DNA from 2 places in the Streptomyces sp. NPDC058401 genome. Region 2 is predicted to be linked to the other one. Evidence: riboswitches for the same ligand, from Rfam matches in the RefSeq annotation. Region 2 holds a riboswitch; the other holds the start of a gene.
The links. Region 2 has a riboswitch for thiamine pyrophosphate ahead of ACFWNV_RS09165 (thiamine ABC transporter substrate binding subunit). Riboswitches for the same ligand answer to the same signal wherever they lie in the genome.
Positions count from the first base shown of each region.

Region 1: another riboswitch for thiamine pyrophosphate. It lies ahead of thiC (phosphomethylpyrimidine synthase ThiC); the one in region 2 lies ahead of ACFWNV_RS09165 (thiamine ABC transporter substrate binding subunit).

Region 1 covers NZ_JBHXKA010000006.1:70,311-77,376, forward strand. The annotation lists gene ACFWNV_RS03810 (IclR family transcriptional regulator) at 211-948, shown strand; gene ACFWNV_RS03815 (SsgA family sporulation/cell division regulator) at 1,046-1,495, shown strand; gene ACFWNV_RS03820 (YibE/F family protein) at 1,780-3,195, opposite strand; TPP riboswitch at 3,268-3,412, shown strand; gene thiC (phosphomethylpyrimidine synthase ThiC) at 3,407-5,194, shown strand; gene ACFWNV_RS03830 (glycosyltransferase) at 5,264-6,376, opposite strand.
Region 2 covers NZ_JBHXKA010000017.1:48,135-55,200, forward strand. The annotation lists gene ACFWNV_RS09150 (hypothetical protein) at 98-1,003, shown strand; gene ACFWNV_RS09155 (ABC transporter ATP-binding protein) at 1,173-2,195, opposite strand; gene ACFWNV_RS09160 (ABC transporter permease) at 2,195-3,811, opposite strand; gene ACFWNV_RS09165 (thiamine ABC transporter substrate binding subunit) at 3,871-4,950, opposite strand; TPP riboswitch at 5,035-5,143, opposite strand; gene rlmN (23S rRNA (adenine(2503)-C(2))-methyltransferase RlmN) at 5,205-6,317, opposite strand; gene ACFWNV_RS09175 (phosphatidate cytidylyltransferase) at 6,411-7,066, opposite strand, start outside.

The sequences.
Region 1 (7,066 bases), on a different contig from region 2:
GCGGATAGAGTGGCAATCTGTGCCGTTTCCTGGGCACCGAACGCCGGTACCACCGCTCTGACCTGCGGTTCTCTGATACAGACACCGAGCACGACCCCCAGGAGTCACGGCACACGCGGGGGCGGCCCCCGCAGGGCGGGCCCCCCCAAGGCCCGCCGCCACGCCTGGGGGTGAGCTTTGTCTTCGGTTCACAACGCCGGTGTGCCGACTCTGATCGGTTCGGTGCAGCGGGCGCTGAGGCTGCTCGAAGCGGTGGGTTCCCATAGTGAGGGAGCCCCGGCGAAACAACTGGCGCGCGAGGCCGGGCTCCCGCTTCCCACCGCGTACCACCTGCTGCGCACCCTGACGCACGAGGGCTATCTGCGCCGGGAGAGCGGGGTCTTCGTCCTGGGGGACGCCGCGGGCCGACTGGCCGGTGGCGGGCTTCAGCAGAAACGTCGCAGCATGATCCTCGACTCCCTCGCGCACTTCCGCGATGCCGTCGGGGCCCCCGTCTACTTCGCCGTCTACCGCGAGGGTGAAATCGAGGTCGTGGGTGTCTCGGACACCCCGGCCAGCCCGGCCTGCGAGGAGTGGGCCGATTTCCGCGAGACCGGCCACGCGCACGCCATCGGGCAGTGCCTGCTCGGCCAGCTCGACGAGAAGACGCGCAAGGACTACTACGACCGTCACCCGGTCGAGGCCATCACCGCCCACACCGTGCGGGATCTACGGACTCTGGAGCAGCGGATCGGCTCCATGGAGCGGATGCAGCCGGTGACGGAGCGGCAGGAATACGCCCTCGGCACGGTGTGCGCGGCCATCCCCATCACGGCCGGCGACACCGCCGCGACGATGGCGATTTCTCTCCCTCTGCACCAGGAAAGTCGATTGCTGTATGCGGTCGATCGGCTACGGAGTGAAGTAGGCGCGCTGTTGAGCACCCTCTCGTTCTCTATCAGTATCTGAAAACTCACTCCTTGTGATCTGCTAGCGCTTCCACCACTCTTGTCAAGAGGGCCTTGGGGGATCATTCCTGGCCACTTCCACTACAGCGGGGTAGGCAATGCGCGAGTCGGTACAGGCAGAGGTCATGATGAGTTTCCTCGTTTCCGAGGAGCTCTCGTTCCGGATTCCGGTGGAACTCCGGTACGACGCTCGTGACCCCTACGCAGTCCGCCTGACCTTCCACCTTCCCGGAGATGCGCCCGTGACCTGGGCGTTCGGCCGGGAGCTCCTTCTGGACGGCATCAACAAGCCGTGCGGTGACGGCGATGTCCACATCGCCCCGACCGATCCGGAGGAACTGTCCGATGTCCACATCCGGCTGCAAGTGGGTGCAGACCGGGCTCTCTTCCGCGCGAGCGCGGCGCCACTCGTGGCATTCCTCGACCGCACCGACCGGATCGTTCCGCTCGGCCAGGAGCGCAACCTCGGGGACTTCGAGGAGAACCTCGACGAGGCGCTCGACAAGATCCTCGCGGAGTCGCAGCAGAACGAGCAGAACGCGGGCTGACGCCGGCCCGGCCGGACGCCCGCTGACCAGGGTGAGCCGGCGAACGCCAACGCACCATCCGGATCAACCTGCATGACGGATCAACCTGTATGACGGCACGACCTGTATGACGGCACGACCTGCATGACTGGCATGACGGCACCACCTGCATGACGGCACCACCCGCACCACCGAAGCTACGCACCACGGCTCAGCGTGCCGACGCGCTGAGCGCTCCACCTTGCCCTTCCTCACGACCGGCCGTGTGCGCGAACTGACCCGTCACGCCCGCCGGTCCGCATATTTCAGCGCTTGCGCCGCCGACCCCGGCCGCCGCGGAGCGGCCCCGAGGCCGCTGTGGCCGCCGGGGATTCCGCGCGGTCCGCGGACACCACCAGTGCGGCCAGGGCCGTCGTCACGGGGACCGAGGCGACCAGTCCGATCGAGCCCACGAGGGTCCGTACGATCTCCTCCGCGACCAGCTCGCTGTTGGCCACCGACCCCATGCTGCTGTTCGCGATGGAGAACAGCAGGAGCAGCGGCAACGCCGCGCCCGCGTACGCCAGTACCAGGGTGTTCACCACCGAGGCGATGTGGTCGCGCCCGATCCGGATGCCCGCCCGGTAGAGCCCGCGCGGGCCCATCGACGGGTCGGCCTGGTGGAGTTCCCAGACCGCGGAGGTCTGGGTGACGGTCACGTCGTCGAGCACGCCGAGCGATCCGATGATGACACCAGCAAGCAGCAAACCGCTCATGTCGATGTTCGGGTAGAGCCCGTGGATCAGCCCGGTGTTGTCGTCCGTGTTGCCGCTGAGGAACGCCCAGTCGATGAACAGCGAGCCCAGCAGGCCGATCAGCAGCAGCGAGATGATGGTGCCGAGGACCGCCACCGAGGTCCGGGCCGTCAGTCCGTGGCACATGTAGAGCGCGATCAGCATGATCGCGCTGGCTCCGACCACGGCCACGACCAGCGGATTCGACCCCTGCAGGATCGCCGGGAGGATGAAGAGGGTCAGCACCGCGAAGCTGACGACGAGGGCGATGAGCGCGAACAGTCCGCGCATCCGCCCGACGATGACGACCGAGAGGGCGAAGATGCCGGCGAGCAGGGCCATCGGCAGCTTGCGGTTCACGTCGATCACGGAGTACTGGAGGTCCCGGGGCGCGTCCGGCGCGTAGGCGACCACCACGTCCTGGCCGTCCGTCAACTGCCGTGGTGCGCCCGGCTGGATGATCTCGATGAACTCGCGGCCCTTGTCGGGGCCGCTGCCGACCTTGACCGTGGCCTTCTTGCACTCGCCGTTCTGCGCGGCGATGGCCTCGCGCCCCTCGGGAGTGGAGGCGTCGCCGGTCGGCGGTACCTGTGCGGCGTTCACGGATTTGCAGTCGACGTGCTGGAGCGCGACGACCGTGCCCTGCTGGGTCTGCCGGTCGAAGCCGACGCCGGTGCGCTCGTGACCCGGCGCACCACCGGGCCAGAGCACCACCATGCCGATCACGACGGCCGTGGCGAAGGGGATCAGCACGGCCGCGATCACCTTGCGCAGGTGCTTCGAGACGGGGGCCGCCGGGCCGTGGCTGTGCGCATGGCCGTGGGAGTGGCCGGAAGGGGCGGCGGGCGAGTGACCGGGGTCCGCGTGCGCGTGGTCAGCGTGGCTGGAGTGACCTGCGTGACCAGCGGGATCCGTGGGTTCGGTGGGGGGCTGCGGCGAGGACGTCACTGGCTGATCATCGCAACAGATGAGGGGGCCCACTGTTCAGCACGCCACACATGACGCTAGCGTGGGGGCTACTTTGCACAACGCGGGAGCTCGGAGCACCGGGCTGAGAGGGCGCTGATCACCGTTCGCATTCGAATATGCGTACGGGAAGAGGCTGCGTCGACCGCCGAACCTGTTACCGGGTAATGCCGGCGTAGGGAGATTAGGTCTCATGACCATTCAGGACGCACGCACGCCTGCCGTCAGCCAGGACGCCGACGGCCAGACCGAGCGCCAGCCCGGCTGGCACAAGGGGTACGTGGCGGGCTCCCGCCCCGACATCCGGGTGCCGGTTCGTCAGGTCCACCTCACCAACGGCAAGGACGTGACGCTCTACGACACGTCCGGGCCGTACACCGACCCGCAGATCGAGACGGACGTGCGCCGGGGCCTGCCGCCGCTGCGCGAGAACTGGATCATCAGCCGCGGCGACACCGAGGAGTACTCGGGCCGCCCCGTGCGCCCCGAGGACGACGGCATCAAGCACACCTCGCCGCGCGGTGGCCTCAAGAACCTCGACGCGGTCTTCCCGGGCCGTCCGCGCCAGCCCCGCCGGGGCCGTGGCGGCGCCGCGGTCACGCAGCTCGCGTACGCCCGCCGGGGCGAGATCACCCCGGAGATGGAGTACGTCGCGATCCGCGAGAACGTCTCCCCCGAGGTCGTCCGCGAGGAGATCGCCGCAGGCCGCGCGGTCATGCCGGTCAACGTGAACCACCCCGAGATCGAGCCGATGATCATCGGCAAGCGGTTCCTGGTGAAGGTCAACGCCAACATCGGCAACTCCGCGGTCACCTCCTCGATCGAGGAGGAGGTGGACAAGATGACCTGGGCGACCAAGTGGGGCGCCGACACGGTCATGGACCTCTCCACCGGCCGCAACATCCACACCACCCGCGAGTGGGTGCTGCGCAATTCTCCCGTGCCGATCGGCACCGTGCCGCTGTACCAGGCGCTGGAGAAGGTCGACGGCCGCGCCGAGGACCTGACCTGGGAGATCTACAAGGACACGGTCATCGAGCAGGCCGAGCAGGGCGTCGACTACATGACGGTCCACGCCGGCGTGCTGCTGTCGTACGTGCCGCTCACCGCGCGCCGCAAGACCGGCATCGTCTCGCGCGGCGGCTCGATCATGGCCGCCTGGTGCCTGGCGCACCACAAGGAGAACTTCCTCTACACGAACTTCGAGGAGCTCTGCGAGATCCTCGCGGCGTACGACGTCACGTACTCCCTGGGTGACGGCCTGCGCCCCGGTTCCATCGCGGACGCCAACGACGCGGCGCAGTTCGCGGAGCTGAAGACGCTGGGCGAGCTCAACACCATCGCCAAGCGCCACAACGTGCAGACGATGATCGAGGGCCCCGGGCACGTCCCGATGCACAAGATCAAGGAGAACATCGACCTTCAGCAGGAGATCTGCGAAGAGGCGCCGTTCTACACGCTCGGCCCGCTGACCACCGACGTCGCGCCCGCGTACGACCACATCACCTCGGGCATCGGCGCCGCGATGATCGCCTGGTGGGGCACCGCGATGCTCTGCTACGTCACGCCCAAGGAGCACCTGGGCCTGCCGAACCGCGATGACGTGAAGACCGGTGTCATCACGTACAAGATCGCGGCCCACGCGGCGGACCTGGCCAAGGGCCACCCGGGCGCCCAGGAGTGGGACGACGCCCTGTCGGACGCGCGGTTCGAGTTCCGCTGGGAGGACCAGTTCAACCTGGCCCTCGACCCGGTCACGGCCCGTGAGTTCCACGACGAGACCCTCCCGGCCGAGCCGGCCAAGACCGCGCACTTCTGCTCCATGTGCGGTCCGAAGTTCTGCTCGATGAAGATCTCCCAGGACATCCGCCGCCAGCACGGCGGCGACCTGGGCGCCGAGGAGATCGAGGCGGGCATGGCGGAGAAGTCCGCCGAGTTCGCGGCCGCGGGCAACCGCGTGTACCTGCCGCTGGCGGACTGACCTCCCGCTGAGGCACATACGGACGGCCCGCGACACCGAGGGGGGAGTCGCGGGCCGCCGTTGCGTACGTCAGGCGAAGGCCGGGGAGCCCACGCCCAGCTTGCGCCGCGCGAACTCGAGGTTGGCGAGGACCCGGTCCTGCTGGTCGGCGGGCAGTTTGCCGCCCTGGAGCAGGAGTTGGCAGCAGTCCAACGACTCCTCGTACTCCCCGGTCCAGTAGGCGGCCACCGCGAGTTCGTCGAGTGCGCGCCAGTCGTGCCAGGCGAACTCGACGAAGAGGATGTCCTCCGGGTGGGGCACCCGAACCGCCTGCCGGGCGAACAGGTAGGCGAGGGGCCAGCGGCTTTCGAGGCGGCAGAGCCGGGCGAGGTCGCCGAGGGCCTCGGCGCGCGAGGGGCGGCTCTCGTGCGCCCGCAGGTAGCGGTCCGTCACCTCGGCCGGCGGCCTCTCGAGGGTGACCGCGAGCCGTGCGGCGTAGAGCTGCGCGCAGTAGGTCTCCTCGGCCCAGCCGCCCATGGCCACCCGGTGGTCGTAGGCGGCGAGCGCCTTCTCGGGCTCTCCGGCGTCGCGCCAGCTCTGGGCCAGGTAGAAGGCGTACCGGGAGTTGTCGGGCTCCTTCGCGAGGCCTTCGGTGAGTACCTCCGCATCGCGCAGGTACTTCGCCCGCTGCCCTTCTTCGCGGAAGCGGGCCCCGCCGCCGACGGAGAGGATGTTGAAGCCCTCGATCACGTCGCGGCCGTACTCGGCGCCGCAGTCGATGTACTCGTGGAGCACGCCGACGTACCTCCAGGGCAGCCGGGTGGAGACCAGCGCCGGCCGCCAGTGGACGATCGGGCCGTCGTGCAGCGCCACCTGGTACGCGTCGAGGGTCAGCTCCGGCATGCGGAATCCGGACTGGATCTGCATCTCGTCGTCGCCGTCGATGAAGAGCAGGTAGTCGGCGCTGGAGCGCGCGAGCTCGATCGCCTCGGTGCGGCTGCCGTCGAAGCCCTTCCACGGCCGCTCGTGGAGCGCGCCGGGCAGGTCGGCGAAGCAGTCCCGGATGACGTCCTGGGTGCCGTCGGTGGAGCCCGTGTCCACGATCACCCAGGTGTCGATCAGGGGGCGCACCGACTCCAGGCACTTCCGGATCGTCGGCGCCTCGTTCTTGACGATCATGTTCAGACAGATGGTCGGCCTCACCGCAGCACCCTCTCGTCGGACGGATCGCGGGCGACGTTAGGGAGTGGGGCCGCCGATGGGTCGGCGGCACGCCGGTGGCGCGGTGGCGCTACCACCCGGTGGGCGTCGACGCATCCGTTCGGGGGCGGCCGATAAGCCGTTCTGCTGATAAACGCCCCGCCGGCTCAAGATCCGGGCGGCGCGGTCCGTAAGTCCCAGGGACGTTCGAACCCGCAGCCGGGGCGCCACCCGTTCCGGCTCGCATTCCGTTCCGAAGGAGCGCCGCAGATGAGTCGTGAGCACCAGACCAAGCTTCGCCTTGGTCCCGTCCCCCGCAACCGTGCCTGGATCGCGGGAGGTGCCCTGGCCTCCCTTTCCCTCGTACTCGTGGGCATGGCCACCCCCGTCGTCGCGGTGGCCAGACCGGCGGTCACCGCGGTGAGAGCCACCGCCCCGTCGGCCGGCGGCGGAGGCGAGGACTGCGAGCCGCACGGCGGACCGCCGCAGGACAGGTACCGGGGCGGCGGCGGGGACGACGACGGTCACGGCAACTGGGGCGACGACGAGGGACGCGAGCACCACGACGGACACGACCACGGATGCCCCCCTGTAGGCCCTACGGGTCCGACCGGGCCTACGGGGCCTACGGGGCCTACGGGTCCTAGCGGCGCGACGGGTGCGACGGGTGCGACGGGCGCGACCGGTGCGACC
Region 2 (7,066 bases):
AACGGCCTGCCCCGGGCAGGCAACTTCCCCCGCCTTTTCCACGTCTGGAAGAGGTACGCACTACGTAAAACCTGCCAGACGTGAACGGAGCCCCCGGGTGCTCATAGGACTGCTCACCGCCATCGCGGCGTCCATCTGCTACGGCACGGGATCCGTCCTGCAAGCCGTGGGCTCACGGCGGGCGGCCCGGATGTCACCGGCCGCCGCGGGGGTCACCCAGCACGGCGGCCCGAACCTCAGCTCCACGGCGAAGGCCGCGATGACCTGGGAGTTCATCGTCGGCACCATCCTGGACTTCGTGGGCTTCGGCCTGGGCGCCCTGGCCGCCCGCCTCCTGCCGCTCTTCCTGTCCCAGACGGTCATCAGCGCCAACCTGGTGATCACCGCCGTGCTCAGCGTGAAGATGCTCGGCATCCGGCTGACCCGCAAGGAGTGGACCTCCATCGGGGTCGTCTGCGCGGCCCTGGTCCTGCTGGCGACGGCGGCGGGCCACGAGGGCGGCCACTACGCGCCGGCCGCCACGCACTGGTGGCTCCTGGCGGTGACCGTGCTGATCATCGCGGGCGGCACCGTGGCCGTACGTTTCCTCGGCGCCCGGGCCGCGATCCTGGCCGGCCTGCTGTCGGGGCTGGCATTCGGCGCGCTGGGCGTCGGGGTCCGCATCCTCAACGGCATCGAGCCGTTCTCGTTCCCCTCCCTCCTCTCCGACCCGGCCCTGTACGCCATCGTCCTGGCGGGGGTCGGCGGCATGTACCTGCACACCGTGGCGCTCCAGATCGGCTCGGTGAACGGCGCCACCGCCGCCCTGGTCGTCGGCGAAACCGTGCTCCCCGGAGCCATCGGCGTGCTCTGGCTCGGCGACGCCTCCCGGCCCGGCATGGCCTGGCTGGCCGTCCTCGGCTTCGCCCTGGCGGTAACCGGCGCGGTGGCGGTCGCCTGGTACGGCAACCACGAGGGCGCGGACGAGGATGTCCCCTTGCCGCAACCGGCTCCGATCGGCTGACGACAGCCCAGCCGTCCGGCGTTTGAGGACCGGGGTCTGGGGCGGAGCCCCAGGACGGGTCCGGGCAGCGCCCGGGGAACGGTGGAAGGGCGGGTAGGGGACCTCGCCCCGCAGGGCCGACCCAGCCGCACCCGCCCACCGGGCCCACCGGGCCCCACACAGCGGCGGCCTACTCCCCCGGCAGCACGACCACCTCGCCCGGGGCGAAGGTCACCGCGACCCGGTCCCCGACCGCCGGCGCCCCGGCCAGCTCACACTCCGCCTCCAGCCCCGGCCCCACCTCGGGCCGCAGCAGCAGCGCGACATGCGTCCCCCGGAAGGTCCGCGACACCACCTCGCACCCCAGCCCCCCGGGCGAAAGCACCACCCCGGCCGGCCGGATCAGCACCCGGCGATCCCCCTCCGCGGCCCCCGCCGGAACGGCGACCTTCCCCCACGGAGTGGCGGCGACACCCCCCGACACCACCGCCGGCACCACGTTCTCGAAGCCCAGGAACCGCGCCACGAACTCCGACGCCGGCCGTTCCCACACCTCCAGCGGGGTCCCCGCCTGCGCGATCCGCCCGTCCCGCATGACAACCACCCGGTCGGCCAGCGCGAACGCCTCGCCCTGGTCGTGCGTGACGGCCAGCACGGTCGTGCCCAGCCGCGAGAACAGCCCCTGCAACTCGACCACGAGCCGCTCCCGCAGCCCGCGGTCCAGCTGCCCGAGCGGCTCGTCCAGCATCAGCAGCCGCGGCGACGGCGCCAGCGCCCGCGCCAGCGCGACCCGCTGCTGCTCACCCCCGGACAGCGAGGCCACAGCCCGGCCCTGCGCCCCGGGCAGCCCGACGAGCTCCAGCAGCTCGGTGACCCGGGCCTCGGAGGACTCCTTCGAAGCACCCCGCATCCGCAGCCCGAAGGCGACGTTCCCGCCCACGTCCCGGTGCGGGAACAGCTGGTGGTCCTGGAACATCAGGCCCACCCCCCGCCGGTGTACGGGCACTGCGGCCTGGTCGGCGCCGCCCAGCAGCACCCGCCCGGCGGCGACGGGCTGGAGCCCGGCCACCACCCGGAGCAGGGTGGACTTGCCACTGCCGCTGGGCCCGAGCACGCACACGATCTCGTGCTCGGCGACCGCCAGGTCCACGGAGTCCACGACCGCGCGCTCACCGAAGCGGACCGACACCCCTTCCAGCTGAAGCAGGGTCATCAGAACTCTCCGGAGGTCTTGTCGGGTCGCAGCCGCTCCAGCAGGAGCAGGGACACCGCGCACGTCAGCATGAGGATCGTGCTCAGGGCCATCGCCTGGCCGTAGTTCATCTCCCCGGCCCGCCCCAGCAGCCGCGCCACGGCGACGGGCAGCGTCGGATGGTCGGGCCGCGCGATGAAGACGGTCGCCCCGAACTCCCCGAGGGACACGGCGAAGGCGAAGCCCGCCGCGATCAGCAGGGCCCGCCGCACCATCGGCAGGTCCACCTCCCGCCAGGCCCGCAGCGGTGAGGCGCCGAGCACGGCGGCGGCCTCGCGGAGCCGTCCGTCCACCGCGCGCAGGACCGGCAGCATGGTCCGTACGACGAAGGGAACGCCCACCAGCGCCTGCGCCAGCGGCACCAGGATCCACGAGGTCCGCAGGTCCAGCGGCGGCTTGTCCAGGGTGATGAGGAAGCCGAAGCCGACGGTCACGGCCGACACCCCCAGCGGGAGCATCAGCAGCGCGTCGAAGCCCCGGACGAAGCGGCCGGCGCGCCGGGTCAGGGCGGCCGCCGCGAGCCCGCCGACGACCAGCGCGATGGCGGTGGCGGCGAGCGCGTACTGCAGGGAGTTCCAGATCGCCTCCAGCGGCGGCACGAGGAAGGTTCCGCCGCCCGCACCCACCTCCTGGAGCGCCCGGTAGAAGCCGAAGCCGTACCCGCCGGGGGCGTCGAGCGAGCGCTCGACCAGCACCGCGAGCGGCGCCACGATCAGCAGCGCCACCGTCAGCAGCACCCCGCCGAGCAGGGTGCGCTGCGCCCAGCCGCGCGGCCGGTGCGTGGTCCGCCCCGGGTCCACGAGCCGCAGCGCGGTCTCCCGTTTGCGCACGGTCCAGGCGTGCACGCCGAGGATCCCGCCGATGGCCGCGAACTGCACCATCGTCAGCACGGCGGCCGTCGGCAGGTCCAGGAGCTGCGCGGTCTGCCGGTAGACCTCCACCTCCAGGGTGGAGTACGCGGGCCCGCCCAGGATCTGCACGACGCCGAAGGAGGAGAACGTGAACAGGAACACCATGAGCGAGGCGGCCGCGACGGCCGGGACCAGCGCGGGCAGCGTCACCCGGCGCCAGGCGGCGAACCGCCCGGCGCCGAGCACCCGGGCGGCCTCCTCCTGGCGCGGGTCCAGCTGCGCCCACAGCCCGCCGACCGTGCGGATGACCACGGCGTAGTTGAAGAAGACGTGCGCGAGCAGGATCGCCCAGACGGTCGTGTCGAGGCGGATCCCCCACACCTCGTCCAGCAGACCGTTCCGCCCCACGAGCGCCAGGAACGCGGTGCCGACCACGACGGTCGGCAGCACGAACGGCACCGTGACGAGCGCCCGCAGCAGCTGTTTGCCGGGGAACTCGAAGCGCGCGAAGACGTACGCGCCGGGGAGTGCGATCAGGAGCGTGAGCGCCGTGGACGCGAGCGCCTGCCAGGTGGTGAACCAGAGCACGTCGCCGATGTCGGGCCGGGCCAGCACCTCGCCGATCCGGCCGAACTGCCAGCCGGCGTCCGTCTTGAGCCCGCGCCCGACGATCGCGGCGACGGGGTACGCGAAGAACAGCCCGAAGAAGACGAGCGGCACGGCCATCAGACCGAGCCTGACGGCCGTGGCCCGCCCGCTCTCCTTCGGAACGCCGCTCACTCGTCCTACTTCACGACGAGGGCGGACCAGGCCTTGACCCACTGGTCACGGTTCTTGGCGATGGCCTCCGGGGCGACCGTCTCGGGCTTCTCGATGACCACGCCGTGCTTGGTGAACAGCTCGGGCAGGACCGCGTCCTTGGTCACCGGGTTCACGAACATCTGGAGCGGCATGTCCTCCTGGAACTTCTTGGAGATCAGGAAGTCCAGGAGCGCCTTGCCGCCCTTCTCGTTCTTCGCGCCCTTGAGCAGACCGGCGAACTCGGTCTGCCGGAAGCAGGTGCCCGTCGCGACGCCCGTGGGGGCCTCGGCCGGCTGCGGCTCGCCGTACAGGACCTCGACCGGCGGGCTGGAGGCGTAGGAGACGACCAGCGGGCGGTCGCCCTTGGCCTTCTTGCCGCCGGCCGAGCCGGAGAACCGCTCGTTGTAGGCCTGCTCCCAGCCGTCGACCACCTCGACGCCGTTGGCCTTGAGCTTGCTCCAGTAGCCCTCCCAGCCCGCGTCCCCGTACTTGCCGACGGAGGCGAGGAGGAAGCCGAGGCCGGGCGAGGAGGTCGCGGCGTTCTCGGTGACCAGGAGGTTCTTGTACTCCGGCTTGATCAGGTCGTCCAGCGTCTGCGGCGGGGCGAGCTTCTTGTCGGCGAAGTAGGCCTTGTCGTAGTTGACGCAGATGTCTCCGGAGTCGACCGGGGTGACCCGGTGCTCCTTGTCGAGCACGAACTCGGGCTTCACGTCGGCCAGCCCCTTGGCCTCGTACGGCGTGAAGATGCCGTTGTCGAGGGCGCGGGAGAGGAGGGTGTTGTCGACGCCGAAGAACACGTCGCCGCGCGGGGAGCCCTTGGTGAGGATCTCCTGGTTCAGGGCCGCGCCGGCGTCGCCCGACTTCAGGACCTTGACGGTGTAGCCGCTCTGCTGCTCGAACTCCTTGAGGACCGTGTCGGTCACGTTGAAGGAGTCGTGCGAGACGAGGGTGATCGTCTTGTCGTCCGCGGCCTTGTCCTTGGCGTCGCCGCCGCAGGCGCTGAGCGTGGTGACGCCGAGCGCGGCCGCGAGCGCGACGCCCGCCAGCTTCTTGGTGGTGCTCATTGGTGCATTCCTCCTGGGATGTCCAGGAGAAGACGCGGCCCTGCCCGGCGCTCTGTGGAGCGGACGCCGGGCAGGGCGCAACAGCTTGAGTGGTGACCGAACTTCCTACCCCGAATGACCGGGGCGAGGTTCAGAGGGTCTGCGGTGACGGATACCGCACTCTCAGCGCTGTGGCGCTCCCCTGTCGGAATATGAAATTGGTTGTTCGGCCACAGGGTACCCCGTGGCCGAAAGCAAACCTCAACTGGCGAAAATCAGCGCTCCGAGGCGGCGAGCTGGCCGCACGCCCCGTCGATCTCCTGCCCGCGGGTGTCGCGGACGGTCACGGGCACGCCGTGGCGGGCGATGGCGTCCACGAACGCCTTCTCGTCCTCGGGCCGCGAGGCGGTCCACTTCGAGCCGGGCGTCGGGTTCAGCGGGATCAGGTTGACGTGCACGCGCTTGCCCTTGAGCAGCTTGCCGAGCAGGTCACCGCGCCAGGCCTGGTCGTTGATGTCGCGGATCAGGGCGTACTCGATGGAGATCCGGCGGCCGGACTTCTCCGCGTACTCCCATGCCGCACCGAGCACCTCGCGGACGTTCCAGCGGGTGTTCACCGGGACCAGGGTGTCGCGCAGCTCGTCGTCCGGGGCGTGCAGGGAGACGGCGAGGCGGCACTTGAAGCCCTCGTCGGCGAAGCGGTGCATCGCCGGGACCAGGCCCACGGTGGAGACGGTGATCCCGCGCTGGGACAGGCCCAGGCCGTCGGGCTCCGGGTCGGTGAGGCGGCGGATGGCGCCGACGACACGGTTGTAGTTGGCGAGCGGCTCGCCCATGCCCATGAAGACGATGTTCGACAGCCGGGCGGGCCCGCCGGGGACCTCGCCGTCGCGCAGGGCGCGCATGCCGTCGACGATCTGGTGGACGATCTCGGCGGTCGACAGGTTGCGGTCGAGGCCGGCCTGGCCGGTGGCGCAGAACGGGCAGTTCATGCCGCAGCCGGCCTGCGAGGAGATGCACATGGTGACCCGGTCCGGGTAGCGCATCAGCACGGACTCGACGAGCGTGCCGTCGTGCAGCTTCCACAGGGTCTTGCGGGTGGTGTCGTCATCGCAGGAGATGTGGCGCAGGACGTTCATCAGGTCCGGCAGCAGCTCCTGCTGGAGCTTCTCGCGCGAGGCGGCGGGGATGTCGGTCCACTCGGCCGGGTCGTGCGTGTACCGGGCGAAGTAGTGCTGGGAGAGCTGCTTGGCCCGGAAGGGCTTCTCACCGATCGCGGCGACCGCCTCCCGGCGCTCCTCGGGGGTGAGGTCGGCGAGGTGCCGGGGCGGCTTCTTCGCTCCACGAGGGGCGACGAAAGTGAGCTCTCCCGGTACAGGGCGGGCCATGGCAGGTACTCCTTGTAAGACGAAAGGCGCGCCGCAGAAGCAGCGCGCCCTCCAAGAGTAACCGCCCCGCCTGCACGGGCGCCTTTTCGCAGGTCAGCCGGTGCCGACGAACAGGGCCAGCAGCAGCCACACCACGGGGGCCGTCGGAAGCAGGGAGTCCAGCCGGTCCATGATCCCGCCGTGGCCCGGCAGCAGGGTGCCCATGTCCTTGATCCCGAGATCCCGCTTGATCATGGATTCCCCGAGGTCGCCCAGTGTGGCGCTGACGGCGACGGCGAGGCCGAGCACCAGGCCCTGCCACCAGACGCCCCCGTCGATCAGGAACTCCATGCACAGGGCGCCGGCCCCCATCGCGAAGGCCACCGCTCCGAAGAGCCCCTCGCGGGTCTTTCCGGGGCTGATGCGCGGCGCGAGCTTGGTCTTGCCGAAGCGCCAGCCCACCGCGTAGGCCCCGGTGTCGCTGACCACGGTCAGGACCAGGAAGGTGACGACCCGCTGCGGCCCGTCGTCGGCGGTGAGCAGCATCGCGACGAACGTGGCCAGGAAGGGCACGTAGAACGCCGCGAAGACACCGGCGGTGACGTCCTTGAGGTAGTCCTCGGGCGGCTCGGTCATCCGCCAGACCAGGACCGCGAGGGCGGTGAGCGCCATCGCCACCCAGGCGCCCTCGGCCCCGCGGACGTACCCGGCGATGACCATCGCCGCACCGCCGATCGCGAGCGGGACCAGCGGGGCCTTGATGCCCTTCT